3 regions of the Sphingopyxis sp. 550B genome follow, and region 3 is predicted to be linked to each of the others. Evidence: riboswitches for the same ligand, from Rfam matches in the RefSeq annotation. Region 3 holds a riboswitch; each other region holds the start of a gene.
What was found. Region 3 has a riboswitch for cobalamin ahead of AC2S9W_RS00405 (TonB-dependent receptor plug domain-containing protein). Riboswitches for the same ligand answer to the same signal wherever they lie in the genome.
Positions count from the first base shown of each region.

Region 1: it holds a riboswitch for cobalamin, as region 3 does, so the genes downstream of both, AC2S9W_RS03635 (TonB-dependent receptor plug domain-containing protein) here and AC2S9W_RS00405 (TonB-dependent receptor plug domain-containing protein) in region 3, are expected to answer to the same signal.
Region 2: it holds a riboswitch for cobalamin, as region 3 does, so the genes downstream of both, metE (5-methyltetrahydropteroyltriglutamate--homocysteine S-methyltransferase) here and AC2S9W_RS00405 (TonB-dependent receptor plug domain-containing protein) in region 3, are expected to answer to the same signal.

Region 1 is NZ_CM171610.1:784,156-789,990, forward strand. It holds gene AC2S9W_RS03625 (TonB-dependent receptor family protein) at 1-1,557, opposite strand, end outside; gene AC2S9W_RS03630 (hypothetical protein) at 1,626-2,015, opposite strand; cobalamin riboswitch at 2,121-2,341, shown strand; gene AC2S9W_RS03635 (TonB-dependent receptor plug domain-containing protein) at 2,522-4,450, shown strand; gene AC2S9W_RS03640 (ABC transporter substrate-binding protein) at 4,467-5,330, shown strand; gene AC2S9W_RS03645 (FecCD family ABC transporter permease) at 5,333-5,835, shown strand, end outside.
Region 2 is NZ_CM171610.1:2,446,160-2,451,994, forward strand. It holds gene AC2S9W_RS11445 (NAD(P)H-dependent flavin oxidoreductase) at 1-453, opposite strand, end outside; gene AC2S9W_RS11450 (acyl-CoA thioesterase) at 550-957, opposite strand; gene metE (5-methyltetrahydropteroyltriglutamate--homocysteine S-methyltransferase) at 950-3,256, opposite strand; cobalamin riboswitch at 3,373-3,575, opposite strand; gene AC2S9W_RS11460 (hypothetical protein) at 3,653-4,192, opposite strand; gene leuA (2-isopropylmalate synthase) at 4,361-5,835, opposite strand, start outside.
Region 3 is NZ_CM171610.1:84,239-90,073, reverse strand. It holds gene cobO (cob(I)yrinic acid a,c-diamide adenosyltransferase) at 1-280, shown strand, start outside; gene AC2S9W_RS00410 (cobyrinic acid a,c-diamide synthase CobB) at 277-1,578, shown strand; cobalamin riboswitch at 1,591-1,780, shown strand; gene AC2S9W_RS00405 (TonB-dependent receptor plug domain-containing protein) at 1,927-3,879, shown strand; gene AC2S9W_RS00400 (hypothetical protein) at 3,912-4,457, shown strand; gene AC2S9W_RS00395 (DUF1636 domain-containing protein) at 4,460-4,867, shown strand; gene cobT (nicotinate-nucleotide--dimethylbenzimidazole phosphoribosyltransferase) at 4,864-5,835, shown strand, end outside.

The sequences.
Region 1 (5,835 bases), 700 kb from region 3:
GGTGGCGGCGGGGATGCTGCCGTTCACCGTATATTGCAGCATCTCGCCGGTGATCGCCGCGCGATACCAGGCGACGTCCCAACGCACCGGACCCATCGTTCCGCGCGTGCCGATCTCCGCCGTCCAGGCGCGCTGCGGCCGGATGTCGGCGATCAGCGCGCTGGCGGGCGGCATGCCGATCGACTGGAACACCTCCCCGAAACCGGGAAATTCGGCCGAGCGGCTGTAGTTGGCGAAGATCTGGACATGCTCCGCCGGTTCGACCAGCACGCCGAACTTGGGCGAAAAGGCGTCGAACGCGACGCGCCCGTCGGCGGCCGGGGTCGCCGAAAAGCCGACGCGCCGCTTGCGCATGCCATCGGCATAGACGCCCCCCGCGATCAGCGTCACCGGCGGCACCGGCCGCACGCGCAGTTCGCCATAGAGGTTCGCGGTCCGCGCCTCCTGATCGGCGTCGAGGGTCAGCGCGCCGCGCCGGCCGGCGACGTTGACGAACTGCCGCGCGTGGGTGCTGCCACGGCGAATCTCGCCCCCCAGCGTCACCTCGACCGGCCCCGCGGCATAGTCGAGCCGCGCGAACCCGCCGACGTCGGTCGATTTCTGGTCGATCAGCTGAAAGATCGGGTGAAAGAGCGATTTCGCGTTGACGAAACCCCCGACCTCGAGCGTCGCGGTGCCGAGGTCGAAGCGGGTGCGGTTCTGCAAGCGCAGCGAATCGATGTCGCGTCGCTGATCGCCCGCGATGCTGCCCGCATTGGCGCCGCGCGGGGCGGTCAGCGCCTGCGCCTCGGTCAGCGCGCCCGGCAATTGCTGGCGGATGCGGTTGATGCTCGCATAGAAGCGCGTCGCGACCCCGTCGCCGAGCGTTAGCCCGACATTGCCGTGGAAGCGCAGGCTGCGGCGCCGCGCATGGTCGCGGTCGCCGTCCGACGTGTCGGCGCTGACCGCGCCCCAGGCGTCGACCGGCCCGCTGGCGACGCCCGCCGAAACCAGGCCGCGCAGCAGGCCGAAGCTGCCGGCGTCGCCGCGCAGATAGACGCCGTGGGCGGTGCGCCCGGTCGGAGTCACGCCGTTGATCGCGCCGCCCAGCGTTCCCGAACCGAAGCGCAGCGCATTGGCGCCGCGATAGACTTCGAGATGGTCGAAGAAGATCGGCTCCAGCTCCTGAAAATCACCATTGTCGTCGGCGAGGTTGATCGGCACCCCGTCCTGCAACAGCGTGACGCCGCGCATGTGGAAGCCGCGCGAGAGGCCCGAGCCGCGGATCGCGAGGCGCACCTCCTGCCCATAGCGCGGCTGGAGGTAGACGCCGGGCGAGAAGGCGAGCGTATCGCGCAGCGACACGATCGTCTTGTCGGCATAATCCTGATGCGTGACGACATCGGTGCCGCCGGGGGTCTGCGCCGCGCGCTGCTGCGCGGCGTCGGCGAGCGTCGGCGCGGTGACGATGATCGTCGCCTCCTCGGCGTGAGCGGCGGGGGAAAAGGGCACCGGGGAAAACGACAGGGCGAGGGCGAGCGCCGGCAGGGGCGCCGCGCGGGTAACGGAACGGGTCATGGAAAATCCTTCGCTGAAAATCAGGCAAGGCCGGCGCGCGCGGAAGCGCGGCCGGCGATCGGTCTGAATCAGGCGAAGGCGGGCGGGCCGGTGCTGGGAGGAAGCGGCGAGGCGATGCCCGGCGCGAAGCCGAGCGAGGGGATCGCCAGCGGCGTGGGGGCGGCCGGTGCCGGCGCCGCGGGCAGTGCCGGGGCATCGGGCACGATCGGCGCCACCGCGAGCGCGCCCCACGGGCAATGCTGCTGCCCCTCGCCATCGGGATGATCGCCCGCGGTCTGGACCGGGATGGTCATCGTCCCGCCGGGGTTCGACGGGTCCGAACAGACGCGGACGGTGATCGAACCCCCGGCATCGGGCCCGATCATCCAGCCCGGCGCGACCAGCACCCGCGCGAGCAGCGCGAGAAGCACCGGTAGCAGCAGCCAGCCCGGTCGGCGGAAGGCGGAAAGATCGGCCACGCCGCGCTCCTAGTCCCGGCGGACGGTTCGGGCAAGCGCGCAGGCCCCGCAAAAGCCGATTGCCAAAATATGCCGAGGCGCTATGGGCGGGCGCCGCAAGGGCAACCTTGCATTGATCGCGCCGGTGCCCCGATGGGGCTTAAAAGGGAACGCGGTAAGGGGGTCCGGCCGGGCCTTCGAAACCGGGGCTGTCCCTGCAACTGTAAGCGGCGAGCGCGATGCACCGACCCGGTCCCCGACCGGGTCTGCCACTGGGGCGACCTGGGAAGGCGTGCATCAAGCGACGACCCGCGAGCCAGGAGACCTGCCGGCGCGGGTCGCTCAATGCCTCGGTCCAGGGAAAGGCCAGGGCACGGAGAACTCCGTCGAGCGACGACCCAGCGGCCGGGGCCGCTTCGGGGCACGAAATGCGGGCGCCTTGCGCCAGCCCGCCGCCCGTGCGCCGGTCGATCGCGCACGCGGCTCGGCAGGTCCCCGCCTTCGCTCTCGGCGCATGGGGGACTCCCATGTTGAAATACGGCCTTTCCATCGTGGCGCTGGCGGCGACGTCGCCGGCGCTGGCCCAGACCGGCGATGCCGCCGCCGACCCGCGCCCCGGCGACGCGATCATCGTCACTGCCTCGCGTTCGGGCGAAGGGGTCCGGGCGGACCAGCTCGGCGCCTCGGTCACGGCGATCGACAGCGAAGCGCTCGAACAGCGCCAGACGCGCATCGTTTCCGACGTGCTGCGCGACGTGCCCGGCGTCGCGGTCAGCCGCACCGGCGGCCTCGGCGGCATGACCGATATCCGCATCCGCGGCAGCGAAGCCAATCACGTCCTCGTCCTGGTCGACGGCATCGAGGTCGCCGACCCCTATCAGGGCCAGTTCGATTTCGGCGGTCTGCTCGCCGACCCCGCCGCGCGGATCGAGGTGCTGCGCGGCCAGCAATCGTCGCTCTATGGCTCCGACGCGATCGGCGGCGTGATCCATTACATCACCCTGTCGGGACGCGAGGCGCCGGGCCTGAGCGCCCGGATCGAGGGCGGGTCGTTCGGCACCGTCGCCGGCAGCGCCCGCGCCGCGGGCGCATCGGACAGCTTCGACTATGCGATCACCGGTACCTATTACGGCGCGAACGGCTATCCGACCGCGCGCGGCGGGGTGCGCGACGTCGGGATGCAGACGGTCGGCGCGAGCGCGAAGCTGGGCTGGACGCCGAGCGACGCCTTCCGGCTGAACGCCGTGCTGCGCTATGGCTTCAGCGACGCCGACAACAACGACAGCGAATATGATACGACGAGCCCGCGCTTCGGCTATATCGTCGACAGCCCCGGCGTCCATGTCGAGACCGAATCCTTCCATGCCCTGCTGGCGGCCGAACTGACCGCGCTCGACGGGCGCTGGGTGACCAGCCTGTCGGGGCAGCTTTCCGACACCGCGCGCCACGGCCGCTCCCCCTTCGGGTTGGACTATGGCAGCAAGGGACAGCGCTACAAGGGATCGCTGACCTCGAGCATCCGCTTCGGGACCGATGCGATCGCCCACCGGCTGACCGGTGCGGTCGATGTCGAGCGCGAGGCCTTCCGCACGCTGACGCCGGGCGCCTTTCAGGGAAAGCGCCACACCGACAATCTGGGGCTGGTCGCCCAATATGAGCTGACCGCGGGCGCGCTCTCGCTCGGCGCGTCGCTGCGCCACGACGACAACAACCGCTTCGACGATGCGACGACCTGGCGCGTCCAGGGCAGCTATCGCCTTCCGACCGGCACGCGCATCCGCGGCGCCTATGGCACCGGGGTCAAGAATCCGGGCTATTTCGAGCTGTTCGGCTATATCGACGGCCGCTACATCGGCAATCCCGACCTGAAACCCGAAAAGTCCGAGGGCTGGGAAGCGGGGATCGAGCAGAGCTTCGGCGCCGACGACTGGGCGACGGTCGGGGCGACCTGGTTCGATTCGACGCTGAAGGACGAGATCTTCACCGACTATCCGGCGCCCGACTTCACCGCGACTCCGGCGAACCGCGCGACGACGAGCAAGCAGCACGGCATCGAGGCCTTCGCCAGCGCGCGGCCGCTGCCGCAGCTTCGCTTCGACCTCGCCTACAGCTGGATCAAGGCGCGCGAGAACGGCGCGCCCGAAGTGCGGCGGCCGAAGCATATCGCCAGCTTCAACACCACCGTGTCGAGCAGCGACCAGCGCTTTGCGGGGACCCTGACGCTGCGCTACAACGGCCGCACGACCGACCTCGCCTATATCGACCCCAGCTATGTCCCGGTCGTGGTCGCGATGAAGGACTATGTGCTCGTCAACCTTGGCGCCGATTACCGGGTGACCGATGCCATCTCGGTCTTCGGGCGCGTCGAGAATCTGCTCGGGGTCGACTATGAGGAGGTTTTCAGCATCGCGACGCCGGGCCGGGCCGCCTATGGCGGCGTCCGCCTGCGCTTCTGAGGGAAGAGGAACCCGCTTGACCCCGCACGCCGCCCTGCCCGCGCTCGCGCTGCTGCTCGCCGGCGGCGGCGCACTGTGGGCGCAGCAGGGCGGCCGCGCGGCGCCGGCGACGCCACCGGCCGCGCCGCAGCGCGTCGTGTCGCTCAACCTGTGCGCCGACCAGCTGCTGCTCGCGCTCGCCGACCGCGACCGGATCGCCGGGCTGACGCGCAACGCGACCGACCCCGGCATGTCCGCGGCCGCCGCGGCGGCGCGCGGGCTGCCGCTGATCCGCAACGCCGCCGAACAGATACTGGTCGCGGCGCCCGACCTGATCGTCGGCATGCCCGCGAGCGGCAGCGCGGCGGTCGCGGCGCTGCCGCGCGGCAGCTTTCGGACGCTCGACCTGCCGACCGCCGACAGCTTCGACGTCATCCGCCGGACGATCCGCCTGACCGCGACCGCGCTCGGCGATCCGGCGCGCGGCGAAGCGCTGATCGCGCGGATGGAGCGCGACCTCGCCGGCGTGCCCCGCCCGGGGCGCGGCCGGGTCGCCGCCTATTACCAGCGGCGCGGCTACATGACCGGGACGGGGACGCTGATCGACGAAATGATGGGGCGCGTCGGGCTGGTCAATCTTGCCGCAAAGCTGGGCAAGCCGCCGCTGTCGCAACTGAGCCTCGAGGAGATGGTGGCGGCGAACCCCGATTTCCTGATCGTCGAAAGCGCGAGCGACACCATCACCGATCAGGGCAGCGAGATGCTGCATCATCCCGCGCTTCGGGGCATTCCGCGGCTCAGCGTGCCGGAGGCGTGGACCGTTTGCGGCGGCCCCGCTTATGGGGCGGCCGTGCACCGCCTTGCCGGGCAGATCCAGCGCCACGACGGCGCGCGCCGATGACGATGCGCGACGCCCGATCGCCCCGGCGGCTGACGCTGGCGCTGCTCGCGCTTGCATGCGGCGTGGCGGCAGCTTCGCTGTGCTTCGGCACCGTCGACCTGCCGCTCGCCCGCCTGTTTGCCGCCGCATCCGGCCGCGGCGATCATGTCGCGACCGTCATCCTCTTCGACCTGCGCCTGCCGCGCCTGCTGGTCGGGCTCGCGGTCGGCGCCATGCTCGGGCTCGCGGGCGCGGCGCTGCAAGGCTATCTGCGCAATCCCCTCGCCGAGCCGTCGGTGCTCGGCACCTCGAACGCCGCGGCGCTTGGCGCGGTCGCCGCGCTCTATTTCGGGCTCGCCAATCTTCACCCTGCGGCGCTGCCGCTGCTGTCGATCGTCGGTGCGCTGCTGTCGCTCGCGCTGCTCTTCGCGCTCGCGGGCCGCTCCGAAAGCCCGCTGACGCTGATCCTCGCCGGCATCGCCGTCGGCACGCTCGCGGGGGCGGGCATCAGCCTCGCGCTCAACCT
Region 2 (5,835 bases), 1.9 Mb from region 3:
CGCGACCGGGATCAGCCCGTCGGCGCCCTTCTCGACCGCCTTGCGCGCGAAGCGGTCGTCGATGACGTCGTGAAGCGTGATGCCGCCCCAGTTATGGACCGCCTGGTTCAGCTCCTCGCGCGCGCCGAGCGAGGTAATGGTGATCGGCACCTTCCACTTCTCGCAGGTCGCGATATCGGCTTCGAGCCGGTCGTTCGAGCGATGGACGATCTGGTTGACCGCGAACGGCGCCGAGGGACGGTCGGGATTGTCGCGATCCCACGCCGCCAGTTCCTCGGTGATGCGGTGGAGCCATTCGTCGAGCAGCGTCTGCGGGCGCGCGTTGAGCGCCGGGAAGCTGCCGACGATTCCCGCCTTGCACTGCGCGATGACGAGGTCGGGGCCCGAGACGATGAACAGCGGCGAACCGATGACGGGCAGGCGAAGGCGGTCAAAAATCGCGGGAAGGGCCATGGGCGTCGCTCTCCGAATAGAGGTTTCGGCTGACCTTAACGTAAACGGAAGGCTGTGCAAGGGGGATCGCGGCCGCCTGTCACAAGTGCGAACCGGTCAGGACTGCGGAGGAACGGCGGCCGGGCGGCCGAGCGCGCGCGGGCGCCGGTCGGGGCCGACGGCGACGAAGATGAAGACCGCCTGCGTCACCTTGTGCCCGTCCTCGGCATGGCGGTCGCGTGCCCAGGCTTCGACCTCGACATGCATGGAGGTCCGCCCGACCTTCATCAGCCGGCCGAAAACCGACACCTCGTCGCCGACGAACACGGGGCGGTGGAAGGCCATGCCCTCCACCGAGACCGTGACCGCCCGGCCGCGCGCGTGGAGCGATGCGACCGAAGACGCGGCCAGGTCCATCTGAGCCATCAGCCAGCCGCCGAAGATGTCGCCATAGACATTGGCGTTGGCGGGCATCGCGGTGACGCGGATCGTGGGCTGGTCCGCGGGCATGGTTTCGTCAGGCATCATAGGCCTCCCGAATCCGCATCCGCTGCGCCGCGGCGACCATCGAGACGAGGGCCGGTCGCACCTCGTCCCACTTGCGCGTCTTGAGCCCGCAATCGGGATTCACCCAGATTTGATCGGGCGGCAGGTGCCGTCCGGCGAGGGTCAGCAGGTCGGTCATCTCGCGCTCGGCCGGAATGCGCGGCGAATGGATGTCATAGACGCCGGGACCGATCTCGTTCGGATAGGCATAGCTTGCGAAGGCCCCGAGCAGCTCCATCTGCGACCGCGCGGTTTCGATCGAGATGACGTCGGCGTCCATCGCACCGATCGCGGGAAGGATGTCGTTGAATTCCGAATAGCACATGTGGGTGTGAATCTGCGTGTCGTCGCGCACGCCGGAGGCCGCGATGCGAAAGCATTCGACCGCCCAGCCCAGATAATGCGGCCATTCGCCGCGGCGCAGCGGCAGCCCTTCGCGCAGCGCCGCCTCGTCGATCTGGACGATCGCGGCGCCCGCGGCCTCCAGGTCCAGCACCTCGTCGCGGATCGCCAGCGCGATCTGGCGGCAGCTCGCTTCGCGTGGCTGGTCGTCGCGGACGAACGACCAGTTGAGGATCGTCACCGGGCCGGTGAGCATGCCCTTCACCGGCCGGTCGGTCTGATCCTGGGCATAGCGCCACCAGTCGACCGTCATCGGCCGCGGACGCGACACGTCGCCATAGAGGATCGGCGGCCGCACGCAGCGCGAGCCATAGCTCTGCACCCAGCCGCTGCGGGTGAAGGCGAAACCGGCAAGCCGTTCGCCGAAATATTGCACCATGTCGTTGCGCTCGAACTCGCCGTGGACGAGGACGTCGAGGCCGATCTCCTCCTGCCACTTGATCGCGGCGCGGGTTTCGACCTTCAGATAGCGGTCATAGGCCGCATCGTCGATTTCGCCCCGAATATGCGCGGCGCGCGCCTTGCGGACCTCCGCCGTCTGGGGAAAGGAGCCGATCGTCGTGGTCGGATAGCGGGGAAGCGGAAGGCGCCGGCGCTGCGCCTCGCGGCGGGCGGCGAAGGGCGCGGCCCGGCGCGCGGCGTCCGCATCGAGCGCGGCAAGGCGCGCGGCGACGGCGGGATCGTGGATGCGGGGCGAGGTCGCCCGGGCGACCGCGGCCATCCGCGACGCCGAAAAGGCGGCGAAGGCGGCATCCTCGCCTTCGTTCAACGCCCTGGCGAGCGCGGCGAGTTCCTCGATCTTTTGCGCCGCGAAAGCCAGCCATTGCGCGATTTCGGGATCGAGCGCGGTTTCGAGCGCTAGATCGACCGGAACGTGGAGCAGCGAACAGGACGGCGCGAGGATCAGGTCGCGCGTCGCCGCCAACTCCTTGAGCCGCCAGTAAAGGTCGGGAAGGTTGGCGCGCCAGATGTTGCGGCCGTCGACGATGCCGAGCGACAGCAGGACGTGCGGCCGCACCTTGTCGAGTGCCGGGCCGAGCTGTTCGGGCGCGCGGACGAGGTCGAGGTGGAGGCCGTGGACGGGCAGTTCGGCGGCGAGGTCCAGATTGTCGCCGAGGCCGCCGAAATAGGGGGTGAGCATCAGGCGCGGCCCCGCCGTCGCCAGCCGCGCATAGGCGCGCTCGAACGCGGCGCGCTGCGCATCGTCGAGATCGAGGACGAGGCAGGGCTCGTCGATCTGCACCCAGTCGGCGCCCTGTTTCGCCAGCCGCGCGAGAATCTCGGCATAGGTGTCGAGCAGCGCGGGAAGCAGGGCGAGCGGTTCGACCGCCTTGCCTTTGGCGAGCATCAGGTAGCTGACCGGGCCGAGCAGCACCGGGCGCGTCTGATACCCCAGCGCCTTCGCTTCGTCATATTCGTCGAAGATCTTGGTCGAGGCGATGCGGAAGGTCTGGCCGGCGGTGAGTTCGGGGACGAGGAAATGATAGTTGGTGTCGAACCATTTTGTCATCTCCTGCGCGGTCGTATCGGCGGCGTGGCCGCACCCGGCGTGCGCCGGATCGCCCTGCGCGCCGCGCGCCATCGCGAAATAGAGATCGGTATCGACCGTCTCGCCGTCCCAGTCGTAGCGCGCGGGGACGGCGCCGATCAGCGCCGAGATGTCGAGCACATGGTCGTAGAGCGAAAAATCGTTCGACGGCAGGATGTCGGCCCCCAGCGCCTTCTGCCGCGCCCAGTGGGCGACGCGCAGGCCGGCCGCCGCCGCATGCAGGTCGGCGAGGGTCGATTTGCCCGACCAGTAGGATTCGAGCGCGACCTTGAGTTCGCGGCGAAGGCCGATGCGGGGAAAGCCTAAAGTGGCGACGCTGACAGTCATTTCGAGCACCTTGCAGGGGGCAAGGGCGACGGACAGACGCGAACGCACGATATCCCGCGTCCGCAGGGCAAGGGTCGGACGCAGCCATGCATGCGGCCTGACCGGGCACCCCGCCGGAGGACGTATCTGACGAGGCAGGTCTCCTGGCTCGCGGGTCGCCGCAGCGGTCTGGCCTTCCCGGTTCCTTGCCGAACCAGTGGCATGATCGACCGCCGCTCGCCGCTTACAGTTGCGGGGGCAGCGCCGGTTTCGCACCGGCTTCCCATCTTCGCTCCGCCCCAGATGCCCGGCGCGAAGAACCTCGACAGCATGCAGAATAGGCGCCGCGACGATCCTGTCAAGCGCTATATAAAGAAATCTTTATATGTGTCTCGCGGCGTGGTGACTGACCCTATCCTAAAAGGCAGTCGCCAGCAGCGCGGCGGTGGCGGCCGCGATCGCCAGCAGGAGCGCGATCTTCGGACCGTGCGAGGCGAGAATATGGGTCCGCCGGCGATCGAAGGGCGGCCCATCGACCTCATGAGAAAGCTCGGGTTCGGGCCGCGTGCGCGCCGCGAAGGTGGGCGGCGATGCGAGGGCGGGGCCGCTGATCCCGCTGGCGAGCGCCAGCTTCTCGAACGCCACTGCCATCTTCTCGCGGTCGAGGTGCCGGTCGATCGCCTCGCGCTCGGGGTCGGGATCGGGCGGCGGCGGCAGGCTTGCGACCCTGCGCTCGATTTCGCGGTCGAGCGCGTGGAGGCGGTCGATCGCCTCGACGATCCGCTGCCGGTCGCTGCTGGCGAGCGCCAGTTCGAGACGGGTCAGCGACAGCGCGCTCGCGCGGCAATATTGCAGGCTCCAGAACAGGTCGCTGCTTCCCCCGTCGGCGGGGAGCGGCCCGGTGGGCGCGGCGGACGCGCTCGGGCCGCTGGCGGACGGGGCCTGGGATGCGTTCACGGGTCCTTCTCCTTCGCCGCCCCCCGGCTGCGCGCATCGGCTTAGGACCAAATGCGCGCGCCGCGAAACGCCGATCGGGCCAGTCGTGACCGGGATGCGGCGGACGGGAGAGGGAAGGGGTGCGCGGAGGCCGGGGCGGCCCGCGCCGCGCCCGCCTCCGCGACCGGATCAGATCGCGTTCGCCGCCGACAGGATCGCGCGCACGCTGGCGGTCGCGACATCGGTGTCGAGACCGCAGCCGAACAGGCTGCGGCCGTCGGGGGTGCGGCATTCGACATAGGCGGCGGCCTGCACATTGCTGCCCTGGCCGATCGCATGTTCCGAATAATCGACGATGTCCATCGCCGGGCCGCCCGATTCGGCCAGCGCGGCGACGACGCTCGACATCAGGCCGTTGCCGCGGCCGCTGATGCTGCGCTCGGCGCCGTCGATGGTCAGCTTGCCCGCGAAGATGCGGTCGGCGCCGCTCTGGCTTTCCGCCCAGCTCACGAGCTGGAAGCGCTTGCCGTCCGCCGCCAGATAATGTCCCTCGAAGGCGGTCCAGATGTCGTCGGCGGTCAGCTCTCGGCTCGTCTGGTCCGCCACCGCCTGGACGATGTGGCTGAAGCTCGCCTGCATTTTCTTCGGCAGCTTCAGCCCCTTGTCCTGTTCGAGCACCCAGGCGACGCCGCCCTTGCCCGACTGGCTGTTGACGCGGATCACCGCTTCGTAGCTGCGCCCCAGATCGGCGGGGTCTATCGGCAGGTAGGGGACTTCCCACTTGTCGTCGTTCTGCCGCTCGCGCGCCGCGAACCCCTTCTTGATCGCGTCCTGGTGGCTGCCCGAAAAGGCGGTGTAGACCAGTTCGCCGCCATAGGGGTGGCGCGGGTGGACCGGCAACTGGTTGCAATATTCGACCGTCTGGATGACCTGATCGATGTCGGAGAAGTCCAGTTCGGGGTCGACGCCCTGCGTGTACATGTTGAGCGCGATGGTGACGAGGCAGGTGTTGCCGGTGCGCTCGCCGTTTCCGAACAGGCAGCCCTCGACGCGGTCGGCGCCCGCGAGCAGGCCGAGTTCGGCCGCCGCGACCCCGGTGCCGCGGTCGTTGTGCGTGTGCAGGCTGATCAGCGCGCGGTCGCGGTTCGGCAGATGCTTGCAGAAATATTCGATCTGGTCGGCATAGATGTTCGGCGTCGCCGCCTCGACCGTCGCGGGCAGGTTGAGGATGATCGGCTTGTCCGCCGTCGGCTGGAGCACGTCCATCACCGCGGCGCAGCATTCGATGCTGAAATCGATCTCCGCGGTCGAGAAGGTCTCGGGGCTGTATTCGAAGCGCCAGTCGGTGCCGGGCAGGCGCGCGGCATTGTCGCGCAGCTGCTTCGCGCCGTCGATGGCGATCTGTTTGATCTCGGGCATCTCCATGCCGAAGACGATGCGGCGCCACGCGGGGCTGACCGCGTTGTAGAGGTGGACGATCGCGGTCTTAGCGCCCGCCAGGCTGTCGAAGCTGGTGCGGATCAGGTCGGCGCGCGCCTGCGTCAGCACCTGCGGCGTGACGTCGTCGGGGATGCGGCCCGAGCGGACGAGGTTCTGGATATAGTCGAAGTCGGTCGCGCCCGAGGCAGGGAAGCCGACCTCGATCTCCTTGAGCCCGCATTTGA
Region 3 (5,835 bases):
GGCGCGCGCCGGATGGGACGAGGTGAAGCGGATGATCGCCGATCCCGACATCGCGATGGTGGTCGCCGACGAACTCAACATCGTATTGCGCTACGAATATCTGTCCGTTGACGAGGTGATCGCGGGCCTGCTCGATCGAGGCGAGATGAAGCATGTCATCGTCACCGGCCGCAATGCGCCCGAGGCGCTGATCGAAGCCGCCGACCTCGTCACCGAGATGGTGCAGGTGAAGCACCCGTTCCGGTCGGGCGTGAAGGCGCAGCGGGGCATCGAGTTTTGAGCGGCCAATTCGCGCCGGGACTGCTGGTCGCGGCGCCGCGCTCGGGGGCGGGCAAGACGCTCGTCGCGATCGGGCTGCAGCGCGCTTTCCTGCGCGAAGGACTCGGCGTCGCTGCGGCAAAATGCGGACCCGACTATATCGACCCCGGCTTTCACGCCGTGGCGACCGGGCGACCATCGGTCAATCTCGACGGCTTCGCGATGACGCCGGCGATGCTGAAGGGGCTGGCGGCGCAGGCGGCCTACGGTGCCGATCTGGTCGTCGCCGAAGCCGCGATGGGATTGTTCGATGGCGCGGGCCAGGGCAGCACGGCGGCCGAGGTCGCGCGGCTGACGGATTGGCCGGTCCTGCTCGTCGTCGATGCCGAGGGCGCGGGCCAGAGCGTCGCGGCGATCGCGCATGGCTTCGCGACCTTTCCCGGCGCGCCGTCGGTGGCCGGCGTCATCGTCAACCGCGTTGCGAGCGACCGTCACGCCGCGATGATCGCCGAAGGATTCGACGCGCTCGACCTGCCGCTGTTCGGCATGATCCGCCGCGATCCGGCGCTGGCGGTCGCCTCTCGCCACCTCGGGCTGGTGCAGGCGCGCGAAGATGGCGCGCTGGACGAGCGGATCGATGCGGTCGCGGCCATCGTCGCGCGCGATTGCGACCTCGCCGCGATCCGCGCGGCAGCGCGTGCGACCTCTCCGGCCTTGCCCGTCCGACCGCGCCTGCGTCCGCCGGGGCAGCGCATCGCCCTCGCCGCCGACGATGCCTTCGCCTTCTTCTATCCGCATCTGGCGTCGTGGTGGCGCGATGCGGGCGCGGAGATTTGCGGCTTCTCGCCGCTCGCCGACGAGGCGCCGCCGATGGACTGCGACGCCTGCTGGCTGCCCGGCGGCTATCCCGAACTGCACGCGGGCAGGCTGGCGGGCAATGCGCGCTTCATGGCGGGGTTGCGCGCCTTCGCGGCGCGCGCGCCGGTGCATGGCGAATGCGGCGGCTATATGCTGCTCGGCCGCAGCATCGAGGATGCGGACGGCATCGTGCATCCGATGGCGAGGCTGCTGCCGGTCGATACCAGCTTCGCGAAACGGAAGATGTCGCTCGGCTATCGGCAGGCGCGGCTGTTCGCGCCGACGCGCTTCGCCGATGCCGAAACGCCGCTGTGGGGGCATGAATATCATCATGCGACCATCACATCGACGAACGAAGGCACCCCCTTCGCCCGGCTTGCCGACGCGGCGGGTCGCGATCTCGGCCCCGCCGGGCATCGCGCCGGTCTTGTGACGGGCAGCTTCTTTCACTTGATCGCCTGACGCGATTTGCCTAACGAGCGGGCCGCGACAGGTTCCCCGAAAGGGGATTGAAAGGGAATGGGGTGCGAAACCCCTGCTGCCCCTGCAACTGTAAGCGGAGAGCCATCGGGCCATATGCCATTGGGACCATCGGTCCTGAGAAGGCGGCCCGGACCGGCGTCGACCCGCGAGCCAGGAGACCTGCCCGTCGCCGTCGTCTTTCGCGCGGACAGGGTGTGCCGGGCGGACGGGGGTGAACCCGACAGACGACAAAGGTGACCGCGCGGCCGCGCGGGCCGATGTCGTTCGCCTATCAGGGTGGGCCGCCATCGACCCAGCGACCGAATGGTCTTGTCGATGGGGTACCCTATGTTCCGTGTTATTGTTCGAAGTTCCATTTCACTGGCGGCACTTGCAGCCGGCTTTCCCGTATCGGCCGCAGAAGCCGCCAACGCCGCCGCGACGTCCGAAGAGGACAGCATCGTCGTCACCGCGACGCGCGCGCCGCTCGCACTCGACGAGGTGCCGTCTACGATCACCGTGCTCGACAAGGCGGCGATCGACCGGTCGCAGGACATCGGCGCGACCGAGTTGCTGCTGCGCACGCCGGGCATCACCGTTTCGCGCAACGGCGGCTATGGCACCGCGACATCGCTGCGCATCCGCGGCGCCGAGTCCGATCATACCGTTGTCGTGATCGATGGCGTGAAGCTCAACGATCCGGCGGCGGCCGGCGGCGGCTATAATTTCGCCAACCTGCTGGTCGGCGACATGGAGCGGATCGAAATCCTGCGTGGTCCGCAATCGATCCTGTGGGGCAGCCAGGCGATCGGCGGCGTTGTCAATATCGTCACGGCCATCCCCGAAAAACCGCTGGAAGGCAGCTTCGACATCGAGGCCGGGTCGCGCAACACGGTCAGCGCGCGCGCCGCGATCGGCGGCCGCACGGGCCCACTGAGCTGGCGCATTGGTGGGCAAAGCTTCACCACCGACGGCATTTCGGCGATCGCCCCAGCCTTTGGCGGCGGCGAGCGCGACGGCTATCGCAACCGCAGCGTGACGGGCCGCGCCGAACTGGCGCTGGCTTCGAACCTCAGCGTCGAAGTGCGCGGCTATTATTCCAAGGCGCGCGTCAATCTCGATTCGACGAGCGGCGATACACCGGACTACGCGCTCAACGAGGAATTCGTGAGCTATGCCGGCGCCAACTTCGACCTGTTGGATGGGCGTTTCCGCAACCGGATTTCCTATTCCTACACCGACACCGATCGCAGCAATTACGGGCCGCTGCGTGCTCGTCCAGTCAGCCTTCAGGCCAAGGGAGAGAATCGCCGCTGGGAATATCAGGGCAATATCGATGTCACGCGCGGCGTCAGCGCGGTCTTCGGCGTCGAGAATGAACGGTCGAGGTTCCGCAGCCGTTCGCCTTCGGGTTCGCTGGCAACGCCCCTTCCCGACTTCGCGATCGGCAAGGCGGACGTGACGAGCCTTTATGGCCAGCTCAGCGTCGAGCCCCTGGACGGGCTGACGATCAACGGCGGCGTCCGCCATGACGATCACGACCGCTTCGGCGGGCAGACACTGTTTGCGGCGGGCGGTGTCTGGCGGCTGCCGACCGGGACCATCCTGCGCGCGAGCTATGGCGAAGGCTTCAAGGCGCCGACGCTGTATCAGATGTTCAGCGAATATGGGAATGTCGCGCTCGACCCGGAGGAAGCGCATGGCTGGGAAGCAGGGATCGAGCAGCAATTGTTCGGCCGCGCTCTGACGGTTGGCGGGGTCTGGTTCGATCGCACCACGACCGGGCAGATCATCTTCAATTCCTGCTCGCCCACCACGCCCAATCCGCTCTGCCTGGTCCCTGGCGATTCCACGCGCCGTTCGGGCTATTATTCCAATGTCGCGCGCGGCGAGGCGCATGGGATCGAGGCGACGGCGGCGCTGACGCTGGGCGCGCTGACGCTCGACGGCAATTATAGCTGGATCGTGGCCGAGGATCGTTCGCCGGGCGCGACCAATTTCGGCAGGGACCTGCCGCGCCGTCCGCGCCACGCGGCCAATGCGTCGGTCGGCTATGCTCTTCCCTTCGGTCTCGACGTCGGAGCGGCATTGCGCTGGTCCGGCAAGAGCTTCGACAATGCGTCGAACAGCATCGTCCTCGACGATTACACGCTTATCGACCTGCGCGCCGAATTCAGATTGTCGGAGAATGTCCGCTTCTTCGCGCGTGCCGAGAACATCTTCGATGAGAATTATATGACGGCCTACCGTTACGGCACACTAGGCCGCGCCATCTACGCCGGTTTCCGGGGACGCTTCTGATGCGCCCGAATTTTCAGCCAGAGGAGAAGAATATGAAGACGCCTTCTACCGCTCTCGCACGCAATGTCTGGGTCGGCACCATGGCCGGGGTGAGCACCGTCGCCTCGATGATTCTGGCCTGTGCAACGCCCTTTCCGTCGCTGGCCGCGCTGGCCGCGACGCACGTGCCGCGTCGCATCGGACTGATGCTGATGTTCGTTGCCTGGTTCGCCGCGCAGGCCGTGACCTATTTCATGCATCAGACGGGCAACCCGGCGTGGCCGTTCGCGCTCGGCATGGCGGCGGTAGTCTCGTTGCTGTCGGCGGAGGCCGTCGCGCGCTCGATGCGCAGCCGCCCCGCCGCCGTGCGGATGAGCGCCAGCTACACCGCCGCCTTCGTCGGCTTCAAACTCGGCATTCTCGCTTGGGTGGCGCTGCTCGACCATGGCTGGTCGGCCTTTTCGGGCGAAGTGCTGCTGCGCCAGTTCGTGCGCTATGGCGCGATCTTCGCCGGACTGCTGGCGGCGCAGGCCCTGCTGACGCGCGCGGGCTTCAGCCTCGACGTGCCCGCGAACGTGTCGAGACCGCAGGCCGCGTGACGATGCTGCGCCCCGCCGCCGACGGCCCCTCCGTCATCGTGTGCAACACCTGCCGTCACGGCGAGGATGCGCGCGAGGATGAAGAGGGCGTGCGCGGCGGGGCGCGGCTCGCCGGGCTGCTGCGCGGACTTGCCCGCAGCGAGCCCGCCTATGCGCGGATCGCGGTCGAGGAGATGCCCTGCCTGTTCGCCTGCAAGGAATATTGCGCGGTCCATATCCGTGCGCCGGGGAAGGTCGGCTATGTGCTCGGCCGCTTCACGCCGGACGAAGCGGCGGCGCGCGCCATTCTCGACTATGCCGTGCATCATGCCGCCAGCGCCGAAGGCCGCGTCGCTTATGCCGACTGGCCGGAAGGCGTGAAGGGACATTTCCTCGTCCGCGTTCCGCCGCCGGGATTCGTCGCCGAATGACCGCCTTTGCCTCGATCGCGGATTTCGAGGTCGCGCTGGCGCGTCCGCGGAATATCGACGGCGAAGCGCAAGAGGCTGCCCGCGCGCGCCAGATGACGCTGACCAAGCCGGCCGGATCGCTGGGGCGGCTGGAAGACATCGCCATCTTCTTCGCCGGCTGGCAGTCGCGCGAGCGCCCGCGCCTCGACCGCGCGCGCGCTGCGGTCTTCGCCGGCAATCACGGCGTCGCCGTGCACGGCGTCAGCGCTTTTCCCTCAACCGTCACGGCCCAGATGGTCGCCAATTTCGAGGCGGGCGGCGCGGCGATCAACGCGCTGTCGACTACCGCCGGACTGGAATTGCAGATCGTCGCGCTCGACCTCGACCGGCCGACCGCCGACTTCACGGCCGGGCCGGCGATGACCCGGGCCGAATGCCTCGACGCGCTCAACGCCGGGGCGGCGGTCGTTGACGAGGGGATCGACATGATCGTGCTGGGTGAAATGGGAATCGCCAATTCGACCGCTGCCGCCGCGCTATGCGCGCGCAGCTTCGGCGGCACGGCCGCCGACTGGGTCGGCCCCGGCACGGGCGTCGATACTCAGGGCGCGGCGCGCAAGGCCGAGGTGGTCGAGCGCGCGGTCGCCGTCCATGCCCATGCCGGGCGTTCGGCGTTCGAGACGCTGCGCCGCGTCGGCGGCCGCGAGACGGCGGCGATCGCCGGCGCGGCGGTGCGGGCGCGGCAATTGGGCGTTCCCGTCCTTCTCGACGGCTTCATCTGCTGCGCGGCGATCGCGCCGCTGGCGTCGGACAATCCGGCGATCGCCGACCATTGCATCGCGGGCCATTGCTCGGCCGAGCCGGGCCATGCGCTGCTGCTCGAAAAGCTTGGGCTCGATCCGCTGCTGTCGCTCGGGATGCGGCTCGGCGAAGGGAGCGGGGCGGCGGTGGCGACCGGGGTCGTCCGCGCGGCACTCGCCGCGCACGAC